3 regions of the Streptococcus sp. V913 genome follow, and region 2 is predicted to be linked to each of the others. Evidence: predicted binding sites of a transcription regulator. Region 2 holds the regulator's gene; each other region holds the start of a gene.
The links. Region 2 encodes CtsR, which represses protease genes until heat stress. Its sites were predicted from a motif close to TTGGTCAAAAAAGGTCAAANA; they were not measured.

Region 1 (4,858 bases), on a different contig from region 2:
ATTTATCTTAATAATCTTCATCGAACGGAGCCAAGCAAATTAAAAACAATCCTTCGCTATCAAGTTCAAGAAGAGAATTAAAAAAGAACAGGAAACAAGATTCCCTGTTCTTTTTTATGAGTTCTAATCTTCTCTTTCAGAAGTAACCTCTTCTGTTTTTTCAGTTTTTTTTGCAGATTTGATTTGAATCTTACCATTGCTTGTCATAACTGCCTTGAGGTCTTTTTCACTTGGATTTTCAAGGTAGTAGTCTGTGATAGCATCCTCAATATGGTCTTGAATGGTACGACGGAGTGGCCGTGCCCCCATTTTTGGATCATATCCCAAGTCAACCAACTTTTCCTTGACCTTGTCTGTCACATCGAGATGGATGTTGTTGCTAGAAAGGCGTTTGTTGACATCCGCTAGCATGAGATCGACGATTTGGAGAAGGTTGTCCTTGCTGAGAGGTTTAAATTCGATAATGCCGTCAAAACGGTTCATAAACTCAGGACTAAAGAAGTTGCCGAGTTCACCGAGAACAGAGTTGGTTCGACCTTCACGAGCAGCTCCAAAACCAACGCTGGCTTCGGCCTTACCAGTACCGGCATTTGAGGTCATGATGATGATGGCATCCTTAAAGCTAACTGTATGTCCTTGCCCGTCTGTCAAACGGCCATCATCTAAGACTTGAAGGAACATGTGCATGACATCTGGATGGGCTTTCTCGACCTCATCGAGAAGGATGAGTGAGTATGGATTACGACGAACTTTTTCCGTTAACTGACCCGCTTCATCGTAGCCAACATAACCTGGAGGGGCACCGACTAATTTAGCCACACTGTGTTTTTCCATGTATTCACTCATATCAAAGCGAATCATGCTGTCAGCAGAGCCAAAGAGCTCAATGGCTAGTTGTTTGGAAAGTTCTGTCTTACCGACACCAGTTGGTCCGACAAAGAGGAAACTTCCGATTGGGCGGTTAGGAGTTCCAAGTCCAACACGATTACGACGGATGGCTTTGGCAATCTTATCGACAGCTTCATCTTGACCAATGACATGAGCTTTGAGGTCGTCTGCTAGATGGATAAGCTGAGACTGTTCTTTTTCTTTTAGCTCCCCAACAGGGATATTAGTTTTCTGCTCGATGATGTGCTCAATGGTTTTCTCGCTAATGATAGGAGTATCCTGACCGGTCACCTTGTTCTTTTGCATTTCCTTGTACTTGGCAATCTGATCACGGAAGTAGGCAGCTTTTTCAAAGTCTTCCTCTCGTGTAGCTTGAGCCTTGAGATTCTCAGCTTCAATTAAACGCTGATCAATCACTTTAGGATCAACAAAGTTCAGCGTCAGATTCATCTTAGAACCAGCTTCATCTAACAGGTCAATAGCCTTGTCTGGCAAGAAGCGGTCTTGGATATAGCGATTGGAAAGATTTGCAGCAGCTTCGATAGCAGCGTCTGTGTACTTGACGTGATGGTAGTCTTCGTATTTCTTTTGAACCCCTTTGAGGATGATAATGGTTTCTTCGACAGTTGGTTCATCAACTTTGACAGGTTGCATACGGCGTTCGAGGGCAGCATCTTTTTCAATGATACGGTATTCATTGAGAGTAGTGGCGCCGACCAGTTGCAATTCACCACGGGCAAGGGCTGGTTTGAGGATATTTCCTGCATCCATATTGCCATCGCCAGCAGATCCTGCACCAACAATTTCATGGATTTCGTCAATAAAGAGGATGATGTCCTCGCGTTTGCGAATTTCTTCCATGAGTTTTTGCATGCGTTCTTCAAATTGGCCTCGAATCCCTGTTCCTTGAACTAGACTAACCACATCCAGACGGATGACCTGCTTGCCTTGGAGTTTATGGGGAACATCACCATCGACAATCTTCTGAGCTAGACCTTCAACAACAGCTGTTTTACCAACACCTGGTTCTCCGATAAGGACAGGATTGTTTTTGGTTCGACGGTTGAGGATTTCGATAACGCGGATAATCTCCTCGTCTCGGCCGATAACAGGGTCAATATCTCCTCGACGAGCTATTTCAGTCACGTTGATACCATATTCCTCTAGGAGCCCTCTTTCTTGGCTAGGAGGAGGTGTTTGAACAGGTCCGCGGTTTTGAGGTCCGTATCCCCCATTGCCTCCGTATCCCCCACCGGATTGAGTTGGAGGGACGTTATTTGAAGAAGCCCTGAAATTGTTCAAATCATTGAAAAAGTCTCCGAAAGGATCAAAGTCATGATTGTTTAAATCAGTCATTCCTTTAAAGAGGGTATTATTTGGATCTGTTTTGATAATTTTATAGCAATTTTGACAGAGATCAATTTGCTTTTGCTGTCCATTGATATTGGTATACAGATGAATTGTTGAGTCGTTAATTTTACAGTTTTGACAGAGCATAACATCTACCTCATTTCATTCTTATTCTTGGCCTAAGAAAAAAGGTCAATAATAGTCAAAGTTTTATACTTTCATTATAGCATGATTAAGGTGTAAAGCAAGTAAAAAGATTGGGAAGTGGTCGTTTTTAAAAGAAGGATTTATGGAGGATTAAGCGGCATTGAAGGTAAGAAAAAATCCCATTTGCGGTGACAAAAAGGATTCTCATTCATCGGGCCTTACTGCCCGTTGTTTTTATATTAGTAAAGGAGTTCGTAGATCTCCATTGCAATCAAATCAATGCTATCAAAGGTATAAGTTTCACGAGCCTCTACATCGCGAAGGGTGAAGAGTGATCCGTTTTCTTCGTCGTGGCTGTAGGCAACTTCTGCGACAACAACACCTTCACGTTCAAAATTACGTTTTAGATTTCCACCATCTTTTGTCATTGCTTCTAGGCGGTTAATGATTCTAACCAAATGTGATTCCATTTTGATTCTCCTCCATTTCTTATCGTTTCTATTTTACCATAAACAAGAGGTAGTTGACTAGAAAAAAACTGTGATTTCTTTCTATTTCTCCATTCTATCAAGTTAATTGTTAAAATCGGTGAAAAAGGATTGAATTTTAATTCAATTCATGTTATAATCATACAATCCAACACATAGAAAGTTGATTGAATATGAATTTTTCTTTTTTACCAAAGTATTTACCATATTTTAACTATGGTGCTCTGATCACCGTATTGATTTCCATTCTTGTCGTCTGCTTAGGAACTATTATAGGTGTGTTACTGGCCTTTGCTCAGCGATCACGCTTTAAACCGCTCGTTTGGTTTGCAAATGTGTATGTTTGGATCTTCCGTGGAACTCCGATGATGGTTCAGATTATGATTGCCTTTGCTCTTATGCATATCAATGCTCCGACTATTCAAGTGGGAATTTTAGGAGTTGATCTTTCTCGTTTGATTCCTGGTATTCTGATTATTTCTATGAACAGTGGAGCTTACGTTTCAGAAACTGTTCGTGCGGGGATCAATGCGGTTCCTAAAGGGCAGTTAGAGGCCGCATATTCTCTTGGTATTCGTCCAAAAAATGCCATGCGTTATGTCATTTTGCCACAAGCTATCAAGAATATTCTTCCAGCGCTGGGAAATGAATTTATCACCATTATCAAGGATAGTTCCCTCTTGTCGGCAATTGGGGTGATGGAGTTGTGGAATGGTGCAACGACTGTGGCAACAACAACATATTTACCGTTGACTCCCCTTTTATTTGCAGCCTTTTACTATTTGATTATGACCTCTGTTTTGACAGTGGCGTTGAAAGCATTTGAAAAACATATTGGACAAGGAGACAAGAAATAATGACAGAACCCTTGATTAAAATTGAAGAACTACATAAGTCTTTTGGGAAAAATGAAGTTTTAAAGGGCATCAACCTTGAGATTAAGCGAGGAGAAGTTGTGGTCATTATCGGTCCGTCCGGGAGCGGGAAGTCAACTCTCCTTCGTTCTATGAATCTCCTTGAAGAAGCAAGTAAAGGTAAGGTTATCTTTGAAGGAGTTGATATCACAGATAAGAAAAATGACCTTTTTGCCATGCGTGAAAAGATGGGCATGGTATTCCAACAATTCAACCTCTTTCCAAATATGACGGTCATGGAAAACATCACCTTGTCACCAATTAAAACCAAAGGAGAAAGCAAGGAAGTAGCGGAGAAGAGAGCTCAGGAACTGCTAGAAAAAGTTGGCTTGCCAGATAAGGCAACGGCCTATCCGCAGAGTTTGTCAGGTGGTCAGCAACAACGGATTGCCATTGCACGTGGACTTGCTATGGAGCCAGACGTTTTGCTCTTTGATGAGCCGACTTCAGCCCTAGACCCTGAGATGGTTGGAGAGGTCCTAGCTGTTATGCAAGACCTTGCCAAGTCGGGGATGACCATGGTGATTGTGACGCATGAAATGGGCTTTGCGCGTGAGGTAGCAGACCGTGTTATCTTTATGGCAGATGGAGTTGTTGTCGAAGATGGAACTCCAGAAGAGATTTTCGATCAAACAAAAGAACAACGGACCAAGGAATTTTTGAGTAAGGTTTTGTAACACCTCATTTTAGAAGAAATGGAGTAGGCATCATGGCTTCTAGTAAAGAATATTTAGATTTTATTCTCGAACAGCTATCAGAGCTAGAGGAGATGAGTTATCGTCCAATGATGGGAGAGTATATCCTTTATTATCGTGGGAAGATTATTGGGGGAATCTATGATAATCGTTTGTTACTGAAGCCTGTGAAGGTGGTCATGGATCAATTGGAACAGATTAGGCTTGAACGTCCTTATGAAGGAGCCAAGGAGATGATTGTGATAGAAGACATTGAAGATAAGTCATTTCTAACGAGATTAATTAAGGATATGTATGAAGTCTTACCGGCTCCAAAAGTCAAAAAGAAAGCATGACAAATTTACCTAGTATAAATAGGCATAAAAGCTCGATAAGG
Region 2 (4,858 bases):
TTCTTGGCATCCGTTTGCGTCAGTTTTTGGACTGGAATCCCTGACAAGCGACTCAAGGTAGTCAAAATTTCAGATTCTGTTACCAAATCTTTATAGACAGGGACTTCCTGCTCTTTTGCGATTAGCTGAGCAGCTTGTTTCCACTTGCCATCCATCAAGGCCTTGTCAGCTGGACTCAAATCGGATTCGTCTGTTTTCACCTGCTTGGATTTGTTTTGCACTGTTGCTGCCGCTTCATCCAATAGATCGATGGCAGAGTCTGGTAAGTGACGACTGGTCAAGTAACGATGCGCCATCTTGACAGCTGTTTCAACAGCTTCATCTGTGATTTGCACACGGTGGTGTTTCTCATAGGTGGCCTTCAAACCTTGCAAAATGGTCATACTGTCAGCTAGACTTGGCTCTTCAATCGTCACTTTTGCAAAACGACGAGAAAGAGCTGCGTCTTTTTCGATGTGTTTTTGGTATTCTTCCTGAGTGGTTGCACCAACTGTTCTCAGAGTTCCACGAGCTAAGGCTGGCTTCAAGATATTGGCTGCATCCAGAGTCGAATCAATACCGCTACCAGAACCCATGATGGTGTGGAGTTCATCGATAAAGAGGATCACTTTGCCATCTTCCTCGATATCCTTGATGATGTTGTTCATACGCTCTTCAAAGTCACCACGGAAACGTGTCCCTGCAACGACATTCATCAAATCAAGCTCTAGAACACGCATCTTTGCCATCTCCGCAGGTACATCCCCACTGGCAATACGCTGAGCAAGACCAAGTGCCAGAGCTGTTTTCCCGACACCCGCATCTCCAACCAAGACCGGATTGTTCTTGGTCTTCCGACTCAAAATCTGAATCATACGTGAGATTTCCTTGTCTCGACCGATAACTGGCTCTAACTTGCCAGAACGCGCTTGCTCCGTTAGGTCATGCGTGTAGTCCTCTAAACCGCCACTTTGAGCTTGAGGCATGCCCATCATATTGGCCATGGAATTTTGCTTGTCAGTTACTGTGCGATGACGTTGACGCAAAGCCTTGAGATCTTCTCTTGTCCATCCTGCACGCTCTTCTAGATTGCGACGAAGAGCAGCAATTCTGACCTGATCTTTCTGGTCCTCATAAGAAAAGCCTGCTCTCTCCAAGATGCGTGTCGCCAAGGCATTTCCGTCATGCAAGATTGCATAGAGGACATGCTCTGTCCCTAGCACCTTTGCGTGGACCACTGAGGCCACATACTCTGCTTCTGCAAAGAGAACTTCCAAACGATGGGAAAAGGGTAATTCTGTAAAGGTTTCGTCTTGGCTATAGTCCGTTTCAGTCAGTTCCAACGCAACCTCTTCTAAACGGTCCATTTCATAAGGATAATCGTTTAAAGTCGCACCTGCCACACTGTAACTGTGATTGGACATGGCAATCAATAAATGCCAAGACTCTAGGTAATGAGCTCCAAAATGGCTTGCAACCATGTAGGCACTTTCGATACATTCATTCAATGCTTTTGAATAGTTCATCTTACTTCTCTTTTCTATCTACCTCTTGTAATAGCTGTCGGAGCATATTGGCACGGACAACTGAAGATTCTTCCCCTAGGACACGATCCGTTGCTACTGAAGTCAGCAAGGTCATCTCTTGCTTGGTCATCAGGTCCTGCTCCACCAAAAGCTGGAGAATATCCTCATAAATCTCCTGACTAACTCGCTCACCAATCGAGTAAAGCAAATCGCGGAGCATCTCATGATGATTGGAAAACTCAATCCGTCCGATTCGAATGTAGCCTCCACCACCACGCTTGCTCTCAACTAAGTAACCTCTACTTTCCGTAAAGCGTGTCTTGATGACGTAGTTAATCTGACTTGGCACAACCTGGAAGGTATCAGCTAACTGGCTCCGTTGCAATTCCACGATACCAGACTGGTCTAAAATCGCCTTGATATAGGCTTCGATATGATCTGATGTATTTTTAAATCTCATAGTAAATCAAACTCCTTCTTTGAACCTTGACTATCTTTGACTATTATACCGAAATTTTTGATTTTTTTAAAGAAAAAGGGCGCTGGTAAAGGATAATCTTCACCAACTCCCTATTTTTCTACTTATCTAATCCCAATTCTGCTAATATTTGTCGTTTATAGGCAATTTTTTGGACTTCCTTGTCTTCGCTCTGGGACCAATCTAGTTTGACTTCAGAAACAATCTGTCCCGGCCGATTTTTTAGGATATAGATGCGGTCGCTAAGATTGAGGGCCTCTTCAATACTATGTGTGATGATCAAGGTCGTTAGCTGCAACTGCTTATGAATCTCCAGATACCAAGCGTGTAGTTCCATCTTTGTCATCTCATCCAAAGCACTAAAGGCCTCATCCAAGAGAAAGAGTTTGTGCCCAAAAAGGTAGGTACGAAGCAAGGCCACACGTTGCCGCATCCCACCACTGAGCTCATGAGGATACTTATCCCGTACGGCTGTCAGCTGGAAGGTCGCAAGGATATCATCCGCTCGGGCAATAGCTTCCGCCTTATCCACCTTTTGAATCAAGAGGGGCAGGATGATATTGCCAAGCACCGTCTTGTGCTCCAAGAGGAGATCCTTTTGCAACATATAACTCACGCGCCCCTTGGGATTCTCCTCTCCATCAAGGACAATTCTTCCCGACTGGACTTCTAAAATTCCTGCAATCAGGTTAAAGAGGGTAGTCTTGCCTACACCACTGGGACCTAGGATAGAAACCACTTCACCCGAAGTCACCTGTAGGTTAATGTCCTCTAAAATCTTTTCATCGTCGTAGGCATAGCTTACGTGTTCTAGTCTAATTTCTGTCATTATTTTACAAATTCATTAGTGAAGCCTTTGTCAGTCAAGTCTTCTTTGAGGATCCCATTTTCTTTATCCCACTTGTAGAAGGCATTCCAGCGTTCTGCGTCAAATTGTCCCCATTTTTCCTTGTCGCTTGCGTATTCTTTTGACAAGTATTTTTGCGATTCGATGACAAAGTCACGTTTTTCCTTGAGTTCAGGTGCATTCTTGATGAGAATATCCGCAGCTTCTTCTGGATGTTCCATAGCATATTGGTAGCCTTTTTTGATGGCTTGGATGACTTTACGAGCTTCTTCCTTGTTGTCTTTGAGATAGTCGTTGTTTGCGATAATAACTGGTGAGTAGTAGTCAAATTCCTTGACATAGTCTTTCAAGTACATGAAGTTGGCGTCTACACCTTGAGATTTGGCAAGGATACCGTCCCACCCATAGTAGATCCAAGCAGTGTCAAAGACGCCATTGGCAATTGGTGTGATGGAGTTTGAGTCGTTGTTTGGTACTTTTTCGACCTTTTCGAAGTCTCCACCTTGAGATTCCACCAAGGTTTTCAACATAGCAAGTTCAGTCGGGTCATTCCAAGTTCCGTATTTCTTCCCAACCAAGTCCTTTGGACTGCTGACATTGTCCGATTTACGTGAGATGATTCCTGATGTGTTGTGCTCAACGATAGCGGCAACGGCAGTGATTCCTGCACCTTTTTCCAATTTCTTAGCCATGTAGTCTTGGAAATAGATAGCAAATGGCGCCTTGCCATTGATCACCAAGTCAGACGAGCTTTCTTCAGGTGGCAATTTCAAATCAACATCCACTCCAGCTTCTTTGAAATAACCTTTTTCCTTGGCAACATACAGCCCTGTGTGGTTGGTATTTGGCGTCCAGTCTAGGATAAAGTCAATCTTCTTAACTTCTGCCTCTTTGTTGTCCTTAGAAGCAGTTCCTTGGCCACAGGCCACCAGTACGACAGCTACAAGAGCCGTTACAAGCGTTAAAAACACTTTCCATGTTTTCTTCATTTTCATTTCCTCTTTTCTTTTTTGAAACATTCTTATTCTATGAACGTTTCCATTTAATCACATATTTTTCACTAACATCGACCAATTTCATACCCAAAAGGCTGATAATCGACACCAGAATAATAATGGCAAACATGGTATCATACTGAAACAGTTTTTTAGACTGAATCATATAAACACCAAGTCCTTCAAAACCTCCCAACCACTCAGACACCACGGTTGTGATAAAGGCGTAGGAGACACTGACCCTCAATCCCGCATAAAAGTAGGGCAGGCTGACTGGTATTTTAAAATGCCAAAGGATTTGCCAAGGGTTTGCTCGCATCAGACTAAACAAGGTCAGCATATCCTTGTCACAATGCCTAAATCCATCCAAAATACTGACGATGATAGGGAAGGTTGTTGTCAGGATAATCAAGACAATCTTGGGCAAAATCCCATAGCCTAGCCACAAGACCAAGATAGGCGCTATGGCAATGGTCGGAATGGTCTGAACAACCACCATCATAGGATAAATCAAGTCATTGAGCCAAGTCAGACTATCCATGAGCACCGCCATAAGACAGGCAATCAAGACTCCTAGAACTAGACCTAGTAAAGCCACTCTCAAGGTCGCCCAGCTATGGTACCAGAGAAATTCTCTGTCACGAACAAAGGACTGGAGAATCTCAAGAGGAGTTGGCAGGATAAACTTGGGTAAAAGTTTGAATATGCCCGCTAACTGCCAGATTGACAAGACTCCTAGAAAACCCAATAGACTAATGTGTCGTCTCAGTATACTTTTCAAGTTTGTCATCAATACTTAAAATCTCTCCTACATTTATTTTGACATTGGCAAAGACATTATCTGCCTCCTGCCCGGCCACTTCAAGCGCTTCTTTGAGAATGCGCATGAGCTCATCCAACTCCCCTTCCAAGACCGTTTCAAAGGGTGTCACCACCATGGTCACGGACTGAGCTTGCAGATAAGCAATCACTTGATCGATAATAGCAATTCGATCAATCCCCTGTGATAGGGGCAAGACTTGCAAGGCAATGC
Region 3 (4,858 bases), on a different contig from region 2:
AAACTGGGAAAAGACACTGTATAGAAAGCGTCCATTTCCAGGGATACCAGCTAGTAGGTCATCTAAACTTCCGTTATTGGTCACATTGCAGCGACCACCGCCCGTTCCAGCTAATTTTTTCCCAAGTTTGCGATTTTTCTCGATGAGAAGGGGTTTCTGACCATAAAAGCTACTGGAAATTGCAGCCATCATACCAGCAGGCCCTCCACCAATGACAATAGTATCAAAATGTTTCATAAATCTATTGTACCACAAAAAACAAGAGATGCTTGGCATCTCTTGTTGCTCATGATCTTAGTTAATTTCATATCCCATCAACAAACCGCCATCTTCTGCATAGAAACTGCAGAGACCAGATGTTGGAAGAATCTTAATTTCAGCTTGAGGGAAGGTTTCCAGCAAGCGTTCCGACAATTGCTGACAGAATTTTTCATTGCTGCGATGAGCCATGACAATTCGACCACCAGCATAGCCAGCCTTGATGAGCTCTTCATAGGCTGCTTGAAGGGATTTTTTTGGTCCACGCGCTTTCTGGAGCAGTTCTAAGGTTCCAGTTTCACTTGCTTCCCCGACCATACGAATGTTGAGAAGGTCAACGACTGTACCAATCAGCTTACTCAAACGGCCATTTTTTACCAAGTTATCGACCTTAGCGAGGACAAAGAGCAACTTTGTTTTTTCTTGGTAGGCCGTAATAGCTTCAACAATTTCTTCAAAAGAAAGTCCTTGATCAATCAATTCATTGATTTTTTCAACAATCAAGTCAACCTCACCACCTGCAGACAATGTATCGATCACATGAATCTGAGTGTCAGGATGTTCTTCAAGATAGATATTCTTAGCGAGTTGTGCACTATTATGGCTACCTGAAAGAGTACCAGTAATGGTAACGACAAAGATATGCTTAGCACCTTCAAATGCTCGCAAGTAATCATCAGGGCTAGGACAAGCTGATTTTGAAGCCTCAGAAGTCGCATACATGGTTTCCATCATGTGGTCAATGTCAAGATTGGCATCATCGATAAAGACCTGATCAGCTACTTGAATGGTTAAAGGAACACTAACAAATTCCGTATCAATAGCAGGAGTTGCCAATTGACGATAATCACAACCAGAGTCAGCTACAATCTTCCAAGTCATAGAAATTCTCCATCTTTGTCACTTATACATTGACAAAGGTTCTGTCTTTTTTTACAATTATATCATGAAAGCCCTTGAAACAAAAGCACCATCCGTCTGTTGTTACAAGTAGAAAGAAATTGTTATGTCTGAACGTAGAATATCTGAAAAATCTCTTGAAAATCTCAGAAAATCAAATCAAGAATCCAATTTTTTAACCAGAGAAGCAATCGAGACGGCTCTTTTGCAACTTCTAGAGAAAAAGGACTTGGCAAAGATCAGTATTTCAGAATTAGTCAAGCGGGCGGGCGTCTCTCGTGCCGCCTTCTATCGTAACTATGATTCCAAAGAAGAGATTTTGGAAAGCGTCTTTAAACGCAGTGTCCATAACATTATGGAACAGTTGAGCCACTACGATGTCAAAACCGACCTTTATCTAGTCTGGGTTCACCTTTTCAGAGCAGCCAAGAAAGAAGCCAAGGTTATCCAACTTGCTCTGGACTACCATTTGGAAAAGATTTTCGTCCAAGCCATGCAGGAATTTCTGGAAAAATACCACGGAAAATCAAAAGGCGTTAGCAGCTACCTTCATTCCTTTTGGAGTTCTGCCATCGTATCGGTTTTGCTCAAATGGATCAAGGATGGCATGAAGGTTCCAGCTGAAAAGATTGCAGATTTACGCTTGCCATTTTTCAAAAAATAGAGGAAAAGGAGAAGACTTATGACAGAAAAAAGACTGGCTTGGGATGAGTATTTTGCAGCCCAGGCCTTACTAATTGCCAATCGTTCGACCTGTAAACGTGCCAAGGTGGGAGCTGTCCTAGTTAAGGATAATAAAGTCATTTCAACAGGCTACAATGGTTCCGTATCAGGAACAGAGCACTGTATCGATCACGAATGTTTAGTCATTGAAGGCCACTGTGTCCGAACCCTTCACGCTGAGGTCAATGCAATCTTACAAGGAGCCGAACGTGGGGTTCCTAAAGGATTTACAGCTTATGTGACCCATTTCCCTTGTCTGAACTGTACAAAACAACTCTTACAAGTCGGTTGCAAACGTGTAGTTTATATCAATCAGTATCGTATGGACGACTATGCCCAGTACCTTTATCACGAAAAAGGCACCGAGTTGACCCATTTACCATTAGAGACTGTTCAGACAGCTCTTCAAGAGGCAGATTTGATTTAAAAATTAATTAAAACAAATGGTTTAGAAAGCTTTTTAAACCGTTTTTTGATATAATAAGAAGAATAAATTGAAAGAAGGAACTCAGAAAATGGGAAAAATTGAAGTCATTAATCATCCACTTATTCAACACAAATTGTCAATCTTGCGTCGTACAGACACTTCCACAAAAGCTTTTCGTGAGCTAGTAGATGAGATTGCAATGTTGATGGGGTATGAAGTACTTCGTGATCTTCCACTTGAAGACGTGGAAATTGAAACACCTATCACAAAGACCGTTCAAAAACAATTGGCTGGTAAAAAATTGGCGATTGTCTCAATTTTGCGTGCAGGTATCGGGATGGTAGATGGTCTCTTGAATCTGGTTCCAGCAGCAAAAGTTGGACACATCGGTATGTACCGTGATGAAGAAACCCTTCAACCAGTTGAATACTTAGTGAAATTGCCTGAAGATATTGACCAACGTCAAATCTTTGTCGTTGACCCAATGCTTGCAACAGGTGGCTCAGCAATCTTGGCTGTAGATTCGCTTAAAAAACGTGGCGCTTCAAATATCAAGTTTGTCTGCCTAGTATCTGCTCCAGAAGGAGTGAAAGCCCTCCAAGAAGCTCACCCTGATGTAGAAATTTTTACTGCGGCCTTGGATGAACGCTTGAACGAACACGGTTATATCGTTCCAGGTCTTGGAGATGCTGGAGACCGCTTGTTTGGTACTAAATAAAATTCCAAAGTAAATATTGAAACTAGAAGTTCGTTTTTGACTTGAAAGGAGGTTGAGTTTTTGTTTCTGTTTAGAGAATAGAGCAAAAATTTGACCTTTTTTGACCAAAAAGATATAATAGTTCTGTATCGAGTCGTATGACTAAGAAAATTTAACCTTAAAAGGAGAAATGAATGATTCCTGTAGTTATTGAACAAACAAGTCGTGGAGAACGTTCATATGATATTTACTCACGTCTACTAAAAGATCGTATCATCATGTTGACTGGACCAGTTGAAGACAACATGGCCAACTCCGTTATTGCTCAATTGCTCTTCTTGGATGCTCAAGATAGTACAAAAGATATTTACCTTTATGTAAATACTCCGGGTGGTTCTGTATCAGCTGGTTTGGCAATCGTTGATACCATGAACTTTATCAAGGCAGATGTCCAAACAATCGTTATGGGGATGGCTGCATCCATGGGAACTGTCATTGCATCAAGTGGCGCAAAAGGCAAACGTTTCATGCTTCCAAATGCAGAGTACATGATTCACCAACCAATGGGTGGTACAGGTGGTGGTACCCAACAGACAGATATGGCAATCGCTGCAGAGCACTTACTTAAAACTCGTAAGACTTTGGAGCAGATTCTTGCAGATAACTCTGGTAAAACAGTTGAGCAAATTCATGTAGACGCAGAACGTGATTACTGGATGAGTGCCCAAGAAACACTTGAGTATGGTTTTATTGATGAAATCATGGCCAACAACTCTTTGAGCTAACCAACCTAAAAAGCAAACTCGACGGGGTTTGCTTTTTTTGATATAATAGGAGCAGATTTCTTAGAAAGAGGGTTCATCATGTTTGAAAAGGTCAATCGATCGGGATTAATCATCTATCTTTACTATAATCGGGATGCAAAAAAACTTCAGGAATACGGTGATATCTGTTACCATTCCAAAAAACATCGTTACTTGCAGCTCTATGTTCCAACTGAGGAGCTAGATGACTTAGTTGAGAGATTAGGTAAGGAAAGATACATCAAGAAAATTAGACGGTGTCACATTCAAGAGTTAGAAACTCCTTTTGTTGGGAATCTCTATCGAAATGAAGAAAACGTTATCATTTAAAAAAGTGAATAAAAAGGTTGACAATTTTCTGATAATTCGGTATATTCTTAACATACTATTTTTGAAACAACTATAAGGAGATTAAAAATGAAGAAAAAATTTGCCCTATCTTTTGTGGCTCTTGCTAGCGTAGCTCTTCTCGCTGCCTGTGGAGAGGTCAAGTCAGGAGCGTCAAATACAACTGGTAACCCAGTAGACGAAAAGACTATCAAAATCGGTTTTAACTTTGAAGAAACAGGTGCTGTAGCTGCCTATGGTACTTCTGAACAAAAAGGTGCTCAACTTGCTGTTGATGAAATCAATGCTGCAGGTGGTATCGATGGAAAACAAATCGAAGTTGTAGACAAAGACAACAAGTCAGAAACTGCTGAAGCAGCTTCTGTTACAACGAACCTTGTAACCCAATCAAAGGTGGCAGCTATTGTAGGACCTGCGACATCTGGTGCAACTGCTGCAGCTGTAGCTAACGCTACCAAAGCAGGAGTGCCATTGATCTCACCAAGTGCTACTCAAGATGGATTGACTAAAGGTCAAGATTACCTATTTATCGGAACATTCCAAGATAGCTTCCAAGGGAAGATTATTTCAAACTATGTGACAAACAAATTGAATGCTAAGAAGGTTGTTCTTTATACTGACAATGCTAGTGACTATGCTAAAGGTATTGCTAAATCTTTCCGTGAAACCTACAAGGGTGAGATTGTAGCAGATGAAACGTTT

Region 1: a site for CtsR is predicted at 2,427-2,447, ahead of ACXYSL_RS01910 (ATP-dependent Clp protease ATP-binding subunit). Genes of this name have one in related genera too.
Region 3: a site for CtsR is predicted at 3,114-3,134, ahead of clpP (ATP-dependent Clp protease proteolytic subunit ClpP). Genes of this name have one in related genera too.

What each region holds. Positions count from the first base shown of each region.
Region 1 covers NZ_JBTHHX010000001.1:380,691-385,548, reverse strand. The annotation lists gene ACXYSL_RS01915 (GyrI-like domain-containing protein) at 1-81, shown strand, start outside; gene ACXYSL_RS01910 (ATP-dependent Clp protease ATP-binding subunit) at 124-2,385, opposite strand; gene ACXYSL_RS01905 (DUF1797 family protein) at 2,625-2,855, opposite strand; gene ACXYSL_RS01900 (amino acid ABC transporter permease) at 3,047-3,730, shown strand; gene ACXYSL_RS01895 (amino acid ABC transporter ATP-binding protein) at 3,730-4,464, shown strand; gene ACXYSL_RS01890 (TfoX/Sxy family protein) at 4,497-4,817, shown strand.
Region 2 covers NZ_JBTHHX010000003.1:132,973-137,830, forward strand. The annotation lists gene ACXYSL_RS06735 (ATP-dependent Clp protease ATP-binding subunit) at 1-1,505, opposite strand, end outside; gene ACXYSL_RS06740 (CtsR family transcriptional regulator) at 1,507-1,965, opposite strand; gene ACXYSL_RS06745 (ABC transporter ATP-binding protein) at 2,084-2,812, opposite strand; gene ACXYSL_RS06750 (ABC transporter substrate-binding protein) at 2,812-3,819, opposite strand; gene ACXYSL_RS06755 (ABC transporter permease) at 3,857-4,615, opposite strand; gene ACXYSL_RS06760 (thiamine-binding protein) at 4,578-4,858, opposite strand, start outside.
Region 3 covers NZ_JBTHHX010000001.1:402,187-407,044, reverse strand. The annotation lists gene ACXYSL_RS02030 (BaiN/RdsA family NAD(P)/FAD-dependent oxidoreductase) at 1-237, opposite strand, end outside; gene ACXYSL_RS02025 (DegV family protein) at 295-1,140, opposite strand; gene ACXYSL_RS02020 (TetR/AcrR family transcriptional regulator) at 1,265-1,822, shown strand; gene ACXYSL_RS02015 (deoxycytidylate deaminase) at 1,841-2,308, shown strand; gene upp (uracil phosphoribosyltransferase) at 2,397-3,026, shown strand; gene clpP (ATP-dependent Clp protease proteolytic subunit ClpP) at 3,200-3,790, shown strand; gene ACXYSL_RS02000 (YlbG family protein) at 3,869-4,138, shown strand; gene ACXYSL_RS01995 (ABC transporter substrate-binding protein) at 4,226-4,858, shown strand, end outside.